Regions from separate parts of the Mesorhizobium sp. M0119 genome, predicted to be linked through region 2. Evidence: predicted binding sites of a transcription regulator. Region 2 holds the regulator's gene; each other region holds the start of a gene.
The links. The regulator LexA, encoded in region 2, represses DNA repair genes until DNA is damaged. The targets are predictions, from matches to a motif close to TGTTCNNNNTGTGTTCNG.
Positions count from the first base shown of each region.

Region 1: a site for LexA is predicted at 1,996-2,013, ahead of parE (DNA topoisomerase IV subunit B). Genes of this name have one in related genera too.
Region 3: a site for LexA is predicted at 2,279-2,296, ahead of NKJ40_RS29445 (PA0069 family radical SAM protein). Genes of this name have one in related genera too.

Region 1 is NZ_JAMYTU010000016.1:9,014-13,219, forward strand. It holds gene gcvP (aminomethyl-transferring glycine dehydrogenase) at 1-568, shown strand, start outside; gene NKJ40_RS16765 (GGDEF domain-containing protein) at 640-1,809, opposite strand; gene parE (DNA topoisomerase IV subunit B) at 2,084-4,135, shown strand.
Region 2 is NZ_JAMYTU010000009.1:156,539-160,744, reverse strand. It holds gene NKJ40_RS11935 (ComEC/Rec2 family competence protein) at 1-2,198, shown strand, start outside; gene lexA (transcriptional repressor LexA) at 2,192-2,926, opposite strand; gene kynU (kynureninase) at 3,375-4,206, shown strand, end outside.
Region 3 is NZ_JAMYTU010000060.1:11,451-15,656, reverse strand. It holds gene rnhB (ribonuclease HII) at 190-885, opposite strand; gene NKJ40_RS29445 (PA0069 family radical SAM protein) at 1,050-2,204, opposite strand; gene NKJ40_RS29440 (glycosyltransferase) at 2,356-2,859, shown strand; gene NKJ40_RS29435 (phytanoyl-CoA dioxygenase family protein) at 3,042-4,016, shown strand; gene moaB (molybdenum cofactor biosynthesis protein B) at 4,048-4,206, opposite strand, start outside.

The DNA of each region.
Region 1 (4,206 bases), on a different contig from region 2:
CCTGAAGCAAGCGACCGAGACGGCGATCATCTCCGCCAACTATGTGGCGACGCGGCTTGGCGAGCATTTCCCCCTGCTTTACAAGGGGCGCAACGGACGCGTCGCGCATGAATGCATCCTCGACACCCGCGTGCTCAAGGACAGCGCCGGCATCAGCGTCGACGATATCGCCAAGCGGCTGATCGACTATGGCTTTCACGCGCCGACCATGTCGTTCCCGGTGGCCGGCACACTGATGGTCGAGCCGACCGAATCCGAGCCCAAGCGCGAGCTGGATCGTTTCTGCGAGGCCATGATCGCCATAGCCGGCGAGGCAGCCAAGGTGGCGAAGGGCGAATGGCCCTTGGCCGACAATCCTCTGGTCAATGCGCCACACACCGCCGCCGAGGCGTTGGCCGGCCAGTGGACCCATCCCTATTCGCGTCTGGAGGCGGCCTACCCCGCCGGCGATGCCGATACCGCGGCAAAATACTGGCCGCCGGTGTCACGCATCGACAACGTCGCCGGCGACCGCAACCTGGTCTGCTCCTGCCCGCCGCTGTCGGAATATCTGGGTGCGGCGGAATAGATCATGATCCCGAAAAGTGGAATCCGGTTTTCGGACAAGATCATGGTCTAACAAGAAGATAGAAGCCTCAATCAGGCAGAACGCAAGGCCGGCCCGTCGGCCTTGCTCGCCCGGTCCCGGGCGACGACGCGATTTCGCCCGGCGCGCTTTGCCGCATAGAGTGCTGCGTCGGCTTCGGCCAACACATCGTCGAGACCGGTGCCGCTTGTTCCGCCAAAGCCGATGCCGCCACTGACTGTGCTTCGCAACGGACCAAGCTGGGTGGCCACGACTTCCGTGCCGAAGGCGACGCTGATCTTGCTCGCAACATCATAGGCCTTCTCTTCCGTCATCCGCGACAGGACGAGGACGAATTCCTCGCCGCCCAGTCGGAAGGCGTCGACGCCGGTCCGGGCGTATTTCCTGATGACGGCGGCAAAGCGGCGCAGGACCTGGTCGCCGACCGGGTGACCGAATACGTCGTTCGTCCTCTTGAAATGGTCGAGATCGAACATGGCGACGGACATGAACGGACCGAAGACCCGCTCGCCGTAGAGTGCCGTCAACGCCCGCCGATTCATCAGCCCGGTCAATGGATCGGTCATCGTCTCGGCCTTAAGTTCGATCTGCGCCTGCAAATGGTGCAGGGAGAGCGTCAATGCGCCGAGCCCGGTCATGCAGGCGACGGCCACGACGGAATTCACCCGCTCGGCCCAATTGTCCGGTGCTACACCGAGCACCCATTGGCCCTTGACCAGCAGGACCGCGCCGCAAAGTCCGAACGACAGCGCACAGACGCCGCTCAGGAACGAGACGACCAGCAATATCCGGCGATCGTGACCACCCTCAATCCAGAACATCGCCCCGATGAGCGAGAGCAGCGCCGTTACCGTCGCGTAGGTGACAATAAAGCCGACACCATCAAACCCGAGATACGTCGCGCCCGCGCAAACAGCCATCGCAACCAAGGCCGGCAAGATGGCTCGCCTGTAGTCGCCTATGCTGAGATATTGCATGGCCGACAGGCAGATAATCAGGAGGCCGAGGCTGAGAAGCACAAGCACGATCTGGCAAAGCCAGGCGCTTGGATCCCTGGTGTAATGCCAGAACAACACTACATGTGCGACGAGCACGAGAATGCCGCACGCCACCGTCAGCACAAATCGTGCCTGTGGCGCGGTGAACCAGATCGCAAACATGGTGATGCTGAGGCACGTGCCCGACAGCGCCGCCGCGAGCAGGAGCGAACTGTAATCCAACATGCTAAAGCGACAGCCTCTTGAGGGTTCCGCTGCATTCTAGGTCAGCGACAGTCCGCAAATACCGTTTTTTCAGCCAATCTTCCGGCGTAACCTTCGGACAGGGTTTACAAAACGTCGATGCTCCAGGCTTCGACCCCATTTCCGCCGCTTGGTTGTCGAATGGTTTTGCAGTAAGAGGCTCTATCCTCGAACGTAACAGGAACCTCCGTCGCCTGCCCGCGAAAAGCGTGGCAGTATCGGGTGGTGATTCGCAGCATCGGAATCCAGAACCAGCATGGACGACAACAACGATCTTTTTGCCAATTTGGGTAAGCAGCCGCAACCGGTTCGCGCCGCCGTGCGCCCAGCCGACCCGCTGGTGCAGGCGGCGAAGCGGCCGGCGGCCCGTGACGCCAGCGAGAGCTACAGTGCCGCCGACATCGAGGTGCTGGAGGGGCTGGAGCCGGTGCGCCGGCGCCCGGGCATGTACATTGGCGGTACCGACGACAAGGCGATGCACCATCTGTTTGCCGAGGTCATCGACAATTCGATGGACGAGGCGGTCGCCGGCCATGCGACCTTCATCGATGTCGAACTTTCCGCCGACGGATACCTGTCCGTTACCGACAATGGCCGCGGCATCCCGGTCGATCCGCACCCGAAATTCAAGAAGCCGGCGCTCGAACTCATCATGACGACGCTGCATTCAGGCGGCAAGTTCGACAGTAAGGTTTACGAAACATCCGGCGGCCTGCACGGTGTCGGCGTTTCCGTCGTCAACGCGCTGTCCGACCATCTCGAGGTCGAGGTCGCGCTGGGAAGGAAACTTTATCGGCAAAAGTTCTCGCGCGGCATTCCTGTGACCGGCCTGGAGCAGCTCGGCGAGGTGCACAACCGCCGCGGCACGAAGATCCGCTTCCATCCAGACGAGCAGATTTTCGGCAAGGGCGCGGCTTTTGAGCCGGCGCGGCTCTACCGCATGGCGCGGTCAAAGGCCTATCTGTTCGGCGGCGTCGAAATCCGCTGGACCTGCGATCCCTCGCTGATCAAGGAAAAGGACACGACGCCGGCCAAGGCAGAATTCCATTTTCCGGGCGGCCTCAAGGACTATTTGAAAGCCTCGCTTGGCGACGAATTCCAGGTGACCCGTGAAATGTTCGCCGGCAAGAGCGAGAAGCAGGGCGGCCACGGTTCGCTCGAATGGGCGGTGACCTGGTTCGGCGGCGACGGTTTTATCAATTCCTATTGCAACACCATCCCGACCGCGGAGGGCGGCACGCATGAGGCCGGGTTCCGCAACGTTCTGACGCGCGGCTTGCGTGCCTATGCCGATCTGGTCGGCAACAAGCGCGCCTCGATCGTCACGTCCGAGGATGTGATGATCTCGGCGGCGGGCATGCTGTCGGTGTTCATCCGCGAACCGGAATTCGTCGGCCAGACCAAGGACAGGCTGGCGACGATCGAGGCGATCCGCATCGTCGAAAGCGCCATCCGCGACCCGTTCGACCACTGGCTGGCCGACAATCCGCAGGAAGCTTCGAAACTGCTCGAATGGGTGATCGCGCGCGCCGACGAGCGGGTGCGCCGCCGCCAGGAAAAGGAAGTGTCGCGCAAGAGTGCTGTGCGCAAGCTGCGTCTGCCCGGCAAGCTCGCCGACTGCACGCAGAATGCCGCCGCCGGCGCCGAGCTTTTCATCGTCGAGGGCGATTCGGCCGGCGGTTCGGCAAAGCAGGCGCGCGACCGCGCCAGCCAGGCGGTGCTGCCCCTGCGCGGCAAGATCCTCAACGTCGCCAGCGCCGGCAACGACAAGCTTGCCGGCAACCAGCAGATATCCGACCTGATCCAGGCATTGGGCTGCGGCACACGCTCGAGATACCGCGACGAGGACCTGCGTTATGACCGGGTCATCATCATGACCGACGCCGACGTCGACGGCGCCCACATTGCCTCGCTGCTGATCACCTTCTTCTACCAGGAGATGCCGAGCCTGGTCCGCGGCGGCCATCTCTATCTGGCGGTGCCGCCGCTGTATTCGATCCGGCAAGGCGGCAAGGTCGCCTATGCGCGCGACGATGCGCACAAGGACGAACTCCTGCGCACCGAATTCACCGGGCGCGGCAAGGTCGAAATCGGCCGCTTCAAGGGGCTGGGCGAAATGATGGCTGCTCAGCTCAAGGAAACCACCATGGACCCGAAAAAGCGCACACTGCTCAGGGTCGACGTTATCGACGCCGAGGCGGCAACCAAGGATGCGGTCGACGCATTGATGGGGACCAAGCCCGACGCCCGCTTCCGCTTCATCCAGGAACGCGCGGAATTCGCCGAGACGGAAGTGCTGGATATCTGAACGTCTTCTGCCTGGCGAGCCACAGACGGCGGTTGTTACTTTCCGGAGTTTTCGCGCAAGGTGAGCCTAAA
Region 2 (4,206 bases):
TCGACCGCGGCGTCGCCTTCCTGCTGGTGCCGGTGTTCCTCGCATGCGGGGTGGTCGTGTATTTCGCGATGGCGGCCGAGCTGGCCTTCCCACAGCCGATCGCTATCGTCGCCTTGGCAGCCCTTTGTGCCGTCGTCTCGCGGTCATGGCCCAGGACGCGCCTGTGCTTCATGGTGGCGTTGCTCTGCGCGCTTGGCGTGCTTGCCGCCAAGTTCGAGACCTGGCGTGTCGGGACGCATATGCTCGGTTCCGAAATCTCGACGCGGCTGACGGGTCGCGTCGTATCGTACGAGCCCATGGCGAGCGGCCGCATCAGGCTGACGATCGATGTGATCTCAACCGCCAGGCCGACACTGCGCTACATGCCGGAACGGGTCCGCGTTTCGGCGATGAAAATACCGGCTGAGCTGACCGCCGGTTCCGAGATCTCCGGCTATGTGCGGCTGCTGCCGCCGACCGGGCCGGTGCGGCCCGACAGCTATGATTTCTCCTTCGACAGCTATTTCGCCGGTATCGGCGGCAGCGGCTTTTTTCTCGGCAATCCGAAAGTCGTGTCGTCGGGCAGCATCCCGCTTGCCGCGCGGCTTTCTTCGGCGATCGAAGACGCGCGCGAATCCATCGCCGACCATATCCGCAGCCGCATTGGCGGCGCCGAGGGCGAGATTGCTGCTGCGCTGATCGTCGGCGTGCGCGCCGGCATTCCCGAGGAGATCAACGAAGCGATGCGGCGTACAGGCATCTACCACATCATCTCCATCTCGGGGCTGCATATGGCGTTGGTCGCCGGCACCATCATGGCGCTGCTACGCGGCGCCTTTGCGCTGTTTCCCGATTTCTCATCGCGACGGCCGGTCAAGAAATATGCCGCGGCCGCCGCGCTTTTTTCGATTGCGGCCTACCTCGTCTTTTCCGGCATTGTGGTAGCGGCCGAACGCAGCTTCATCATGCTGGCGGTGATGCTTATCGCCGTGCTGTTCGACCGGGCCGCGCTCACCATGCGCAACCTGGCGATCTCGGCCATCGCGGTCATTCTGGTGTCGCCGCACGAGGTGGTCGGTCCGAGCTTCCAGATGTCCTTCGCCGCGACGGCGGCCCTTGTCGGCGCCTATGCAGGCTGGTCCGATTACCTCGCCGGCAGGGCCACCACCCCGCCGCCCCGGCGGTCGCCGCTACGCTTTGCCACTCGAAAGGTCCTGCTGGGCATGGGCGGCCTGGCGATGACCTCGATCATTGCAGGGAGCGCCACGGCGCTTTTCGCCATATGGCATTTCCAGCGCGTGGCGCCGCTCAGCCTGTTCGCCAATCTGGCCATCATGCCCATCGTCTCACTGGTCGTCATGCCCTTCGCCGTCCTCAGTGCGCTGGCGATGCCGTTCGGCGCGGATGGGCCTTTCCTCTACGTGATGGGCAAGGGGCTGACGGCGATGATCGCCCTGTCCGGGTGGATCTCCGAGCGCTCGCCGATCGATGCGGTCGGGCTGATTTCGCTGAGATCCGTCCTTCTGGTGACGATCGCCCTCGTCATTGCCAGCATGGCGACGACCTGGTTGCGGCTCGCGGCACTTCCTTTTGCGCTCGCCGGCTTGCTAACGACAACGCAGACGCGTGTACCCGACGTATTGATCTCGGAGGACGCACGGCTGGTCGCGCTGCCGATCGGCAGCGGTGAACTTGCGGTCAACCGGGCACGCCCGAATGAGTTCACCATCGACAACTGGAAACGCGCGCTCACATCAGAGGCTATCGTCGCGCCGGAAACACCTGGAAAGAACGATCCGCAATTCGACATTGCCGATCCGGCCGACCTACCGCCGGGCATGCCGTTCATTTGCACGGACGGCCTCTGCCTTGCCAGGCATCCATCCGGCGCGATCATCGCGCAAGCCAAGGACCGCGATACTGCACGGCCAGCCTGCGCCTTTGCCAGCTTGATCGTCATCGACGACGCCACCGCCCATAATCCCTGCTACTATGACCGGCTGGTCCTCGTCGTCACCAAACGGCAACTAGCGCGCGCGGGAAGTGCGGCCGTCTATTTCGATCCACAAGCGGCAACACGCGCCGAAATCCGTTTCGCCGTCGAAAAATCATACCGGCCCTGGCACATGCAGCGGAGATTTTCACGCGCGGCGCGGGGCCTGCCGCCATACCGCAGGACCGACAAGCCAAAAGCCGGCGCCAAGGGCGGAGCTCAGTAGCGGCGGATCAGTCCGACGAGCTTGCCTTGCACCTTGACCCTGTCTGGTCCGAAGATGCGCGTCTCGTAGGCCGGATTGGCGGCTTCCAGGGCGATCGAAGCGCCCTTGCGGCGGAACCGCTTCAGCGTCGCTTCTTCCTCGTCGACCAGTGCCACCACGATCTCACCGGGGCTCGCCGTATCGGCATTGCGGATGATCACCGTGTCGCCGTCGAAAATGCCCGCCTCGATCATCGAATCGCCTTTGACCTCGAGCGCATAATGCTCGCCGCCCATGATCATATCCGGCGGCACCGAAATCGAATGCGTCTGGTGCTGGATGGCGTCGATCGGCACACCAGCGGCGATGCGGCCCATCACCGGAATCGAAACGGCGGCGACGACATCGTCGTCATTGCCGGCTGCAGGGACGCGCGATGATGTCGGCTTGCCCTGCCGAGGGGCGCCTTGCCCAAGACTGCCCTGGATGACACTCGGCGAGAACTTGCGTGCCGCATTGAGGCCGGGGGCGATCGAGTCAGGCAGGCGCAGCACCTCCAGCGCACGGGCCCGGTTGGGCAAACGGCGAATGAAGCCGCGCTCCTCCAGCGCTGTAATCAGCCGGTGGATTCCGGATTTGGAAGCCAGGTCGAGCGCTTCCTTCATCTCGTCGAAGGAAGGCGGGATACCGCTTTCCTTCAACCTTTCGTGGATGAACATAAGCAGTTCGTGTTGTTTGCGTGTCAGCATAGCGACCCCCAACAGAATCAGAAAAACAAACCCAGAACAAACACTATCTGTTCCAGTTGTGTTCCGCAACTGTTTAAAGTTTAATGAATGCGTTAAGGCTCGGGAAACAAACCACGCCCTTACCGGAATGCCGCATTTTCACCCGCCGCGAGCCTCATCGCCTTGATTCTGCTGTCGTTTGCGCCCTTCTGGCTTCCTAGAATGCGCCACTGGCATCCGCCGTCGGTCGGCAAAGGGCACGGAAGTGAACCCGTATCGACTGTGTGGTTTGGTCAAAGCACCGTGAACGAAACGAACTCAAAACGCCAACCTCGGGTTAACTCCTGGTTTCCACCGCCTGGTCAGGCTGCCTCTCGCTGGTGGAGCCTTGCTGCGCGCTATCCGGTAATGGAAGAACAGTCGATGCGTGTCCGGCGTTGCGTCGAATCTTTGGGGAAGCAGGCAAATCATGACAGGAATTCCCGATCTCGCGGCCATAAAGGCGATGGATGCCGCAGATCCGCTGCGCGCGATGCGTGACCGCTTTGTGTTGCCGCAAGGAGTGATCTATCTCGACGGCAATTCGCTAGGGGCTCCTTCGCGTGCCGCTTTCGATGAATTGCGCAAGGCCGCGACCGAAGAATGGTCGCATGATCTCATCCGCGCATGGAACACGGCCGGCTGGTTCAACATGCCGCTTGAACTTGGCGACCAGCTCGGGCGCCTGATCGGTGCCGCGACCGGCCAGACGGTGGTCTGCGACACGACGTCGGTCAACATCTACAAGCTGCTGCACGCCGCCATGGCCATGCGGCCGCAGCGGCGGGTCATCGTCGCCGAGGGCGATAGTTTTCCGGCAGACCTTTACATGGCTGAAGGTGTGGTTTCGACGCGAAAAGATACGCTGCTGCGCCTCTCGGGGGTCGACGCGCCGACCATCGAAGAGCTGATCGACGAACGCACTGCCGTGGTGCTGGTGAACCACGTCAACTACAAGTCGGGCGAACTGCGCGACATGCCGGGGCTGACGCGCAGGGCCCAGGAGGCCGGGGCGATGATCGTCTGGGATCTCTGCCACACCGCCGGTGCGATGCCAGTCGAGCTCGACAAGGCAAACGCCGATTTTGCCGTTGGCTGCACCTACAAATATCTGAATGGCGGACCGGGTGCACCTGCCTTCATCTATGCGGCTGAGCGGCATCTTGCCGACATCCAGCAGCCGCTCACCGGCTGGTGGGGCCATGCACGGCCCTTCGCCTTCGAGCCAGGCTATGCGGCCGGCACCGGCATCCGCCGGTTTC
Region 3 (4,206 bases), on a different contig from region 2:
AGCGAAAGCGGCTGAGCAGATAATCTCCCCCCCGAGGGGGAGATGTCGCCGACGGCCACAGCGGGGGGCGGTACGTCCTGGCGCGACGCCATGTGGGCCGAAGAGGAGCTTGGCGCTTCACGCGAGGCGACCCCCTCTGGCCTGCCGGCCATCTCCCCTCAAGGGGGAGATTACGCCTGGCCGGATCGCTCAATCCAGGCCCGAAAAACCCTCTTCCTCCAGCACCTCGGTGCCGCCGAACCGGAACGGCGCGAAGGAGGCGCGGTGCAGCCGCGCCACCGGCCCGTGCAGATCGATCGCCGTGCGATGGCGCACGGTGGCGTAGCCCATATGCAACTCGAAGCCGTAATGCGCATGATGGCTGCCGCAGCCGCACATCATGCGGTCGCGCATCACCTTGGCGACGATCGAGGCTGCGGCGATCGACTGCGAGCGCTGGTCGCCCTTGATCAGCGCTCTGCCCTCGCAGGGCAGGCCGGGCGGCACGTCGCGGCCGTCGGCCAGCGCCAGCTTCGGCCGGATTGACAGGCCTGCCACGGCACGGCGCATCGCCTCCAGGCTGGCCTTGAGGATGTTGCTGGCATCGATGCCTTCGGCGCTGACTGACGCCATCGATACGGCGAGCGCTGAGCCGAGGATTTTCAGGAACAGCGCCTCACGCTGCAAATGCGTCAGCCGCTTGGAATCGTCGAGGCCGTCGGGGATGTTGGCGGGATCGAGCACCACCGCTGCCGCCACGACCGGCCCGGCGAGCGGGCCGCGGCCGGCCTCGTCCGTTCCCGCCACCGGCCACAGGCCTTCGGCCATCGCCTTCGTCTCGAACGAGAAGTCGGGTTTCTCGACGATTTCGAAGAGAAGCGGAGAATCGGAACGCGGGCGAGCCATGGTGCGGCGAGGTTCGCATCGGCTCCGATTCTCCGCAAGTCCCCTCCGGGTCGGGCGGGGCACCGGACCCGGAGGGTTACCGTCGGAAGCCCGGGGACAGGACAGGCCGGACGGGATTTTTCGCCTGCTGCGGCCGCTTCAAGCGGCTGGCGCGAGACGCTTTGTCACAGCAGCATCAGCTGCTCGGTTGCCTTGGCTGCGGGGACGAACTGGTCGGTCCTCAGCGAGCGCCGCTCGGCATTGAGGCCGAGCCGTTTGGCAGCGATCTCGAAGCGCCGGCCGATCTGCCAGGCATACGGGCCGGAGCCTTTCATGCGCTTGCCCCACTCCGAATCGTAGTCCTTGCCGTCGCGCATCGAACGGATCAGCGACATGACGTGGCGATAGCGGTCGGGATAGTGGCGCAGCAGCCAGTCCTTGAAGATCGGCGCGACCTCCAGCGGCAGGCGCAGCAGCACATAACCGGCCTCGCGCGCACCCGCTGCCTGCGCCGAATCGAGGATGCGCTCCATCTCCGGGTCGGTCAGTCCGGGGATGATCGGCGCGACCATCACCGAGGCCGGAATGCCAGCATCCGAAAGCTGCCTGATCGCCTCCAGCCGCTTGGTCGGCGTCGACGCGCGTGGCTCCATGGTGCGCGCCAGCATGCGGTCGAGCGTCGTCACCGACAATGCCACCTTGGCCAGCCCGCGTTCGGCCATGCGTGACAGAATGTCGATGTCACGTGTCACCAGCGCCGATTTGGTAACGATGCCGACCGGATGCCCGCGCGCCTCCAGCACTTCGAGGATCTCGCGCATGATCCGGTATTGCTTCTCGATCGGCTGGTAGGGATCGGTATTGGTGCCGATGGCGATGGTGCGCGGCTGGTAATTATCCCTGGACAATTCCTTGTCGAGCAGCCGCGCCGCATCCGGCTTGGCAAACAGCTTCGATTCGAAATCCAGCCCCGGCGACAGGCCCATGAAGCTGTGCGTCGGCCGCGCGAAACAATAGACGCAGCCATGTTCGCAGCCGCGATAGGGATTGATCGAGCGGTCGAAGGAGATGTCGGGCGATTCGTTGCGCGTGATGATGGTGCGCGGCTTCTCGACCTGTACCTCGGTCTTGAACGGCGGCAGCTCCTCCAGCGAATTCCAGCCATCGTCGAACACATGCCGGCTGACCGGCTCGAAACGGCCGGACGGATTGATGCCCGCCGACCTGCCGCGATTGCGGTCCGGACGGACGCGCATGCCGCTCTGCTCGATCATCGCATTCGCCATCTCGGCCCTGCCAGCGCCGAAGGCGGCAATATCGGCACGCACGATCTGTTCCATTTTGGCCCTTTCCCAGGGACTGTCCGCCCGCTGTCGAATCGCTCTGCTCATGAATGTATTCCTATCGTATCGATGAGAACAAAGCAAGAACTTTCTCGCGGTGCACCGCAAAAACTGGCGCTGCCCACCGCTTTCCGCTATTCGGCTAAACATGCTCAGCGTCCTGATCGAAACCCTGAATGACGAGGAGGGCCTTGCCCGCACGCTCGCCTCGCTGATCGGCGGCGCGGTCGAGGGCGTGGTGCGCGATGTTCTCGTCTGCGACACCGGCTCGACCGATCAGACGCACCGCGTCGCCGAACATGCCGGCTGCCACTACGTCAGCGGCGGCATCGCCGCCGGCATCAGGCAGGCCAAGGGCGACTGGCTGCTTTTGCTGGAACCGGGCGCGCGGCTGGGGGAGGGCTGGATCGACGAGGTCGTCGCCCATACCGCGAGGCAAACCATGGCGGCGCGGTTCTCGCGGGCACGCGGCAGCCGCGCGCCGTTCCTGTCGCGCGTCTTTGCCGGAAATCGCGCTCTCGCCGAAGGCTTGGTGATCAGCAAGCGTCAGGCCGCGGCGCTGTCGAAGAACGCCCGCAGCGCCGAAGCGATCGCCCGCGGTCTGGCGACCAGGAGGCTCCACGCCGAGATCTGGGTCGCGCCGCGGAAGTGACGGCTTACCGTCCCGGTCCGGGGGCCAAGCAAATTTTCTGGCGGGTCGTCGCTTATTGTGCATTGCACAAAATCTGGCCGGGCGTTACCATTCCCAGCGATATGGGCGAATAGGGTTTGGGGTGTGCCGGAGCGGCGACGACTAATGTCGATGCTGTTCCCTCGACATTTTTGAGGACCCCGATGACCCTTTCAAGCCCTGACAAGTCCGGCGCTGCAAGCCTCGAGGCGATCGCACGCAACGGCGGTACGCTGCGCCGCATCGCCGCCCGCATTCCGACCTATCTTTCCGACCTTCGCGAGAATCCGGCATGGCTGCCGATGTTCATGCTGGCGCGCACGATGCCGGCGCGGCGCCTGCACTGGCGCGGTGCGAAGCCCGTTCCGCCGGCGCGCAATGTCGGTGAAACGATGTTCGCCGGCGTCGATCGCGATGCCGTCGTTGGCGCGCTGCAGACGGAGGGGCTCTATTCGGGCCTGATGCTGCCGGCCGCCATCCATGAGGAGATCGCCCGCTTCGCCGAGCACACGCCATGCTTCGGCAATTTCGACCGCCGGCTGGAATTCCTGCCCGAAAAACACGCCGATGCCGAAAAGCATTTCGGCCGTCCGCTCCTCAGCGGCCATTACTTCGAGCGGGTCCTCGACTGCAGCGCGGCGGTCGCCGTGCAGCGCGATCCGCTGCTTCTCGACGTCGCGGCGCACTATCTCGGCAGTCAGGCCAAGCTGATCACCACCCGCATCTGGTGGAGCTTTCCGACCGGTGGCGTCTCGGACGCCGACAAGAACATGGCCTCCCTCGGCAAATACCATTTCGACCTCGACGACTGGCGCATGCTGAAGTTCTTTTTCTACCTGGTGCCGGTCGACGCCGACACCGGGCCGCATGTCTATGTCCGCGGCTCCCACAACCGCCGCATCCTGAAGCATCAGCTGACGCTTCTGGTCGGCCATTCGGCGGAAGAGGTGCTGGGCGTCTATGGCGAGCAGAGCCCGGTCACGCTGACCGGGCAGGCCGGTCTCGGCTTTGTCGAGGACCCGTTCGGCTTCCATATGGGTACCGTGCCGACGCGCACGCCGCGGCTGATGATGGAAGTCGGCTTCGGCGTGTCGCCGCCGTCGCGCCGCCGGTTTCACGGCGAGCCGGTCATTCGCTGAAGGGATCAGCCGGCTGACCCCTTGGCTCGCCTCAGCCGCGCCGCAAATGTTCGTCCAGGCGCGGCATGATCTCGACGAAGTTGCAGGGCATGTGCCGATAGTCGAGCTGCGGCTTCAAGATGCCGTCCCAGGCGTCCCTGCAGGCGCCCGGCGAGCCCGGCAGCACGAAGACGAAGGTGGCGTTGACGAC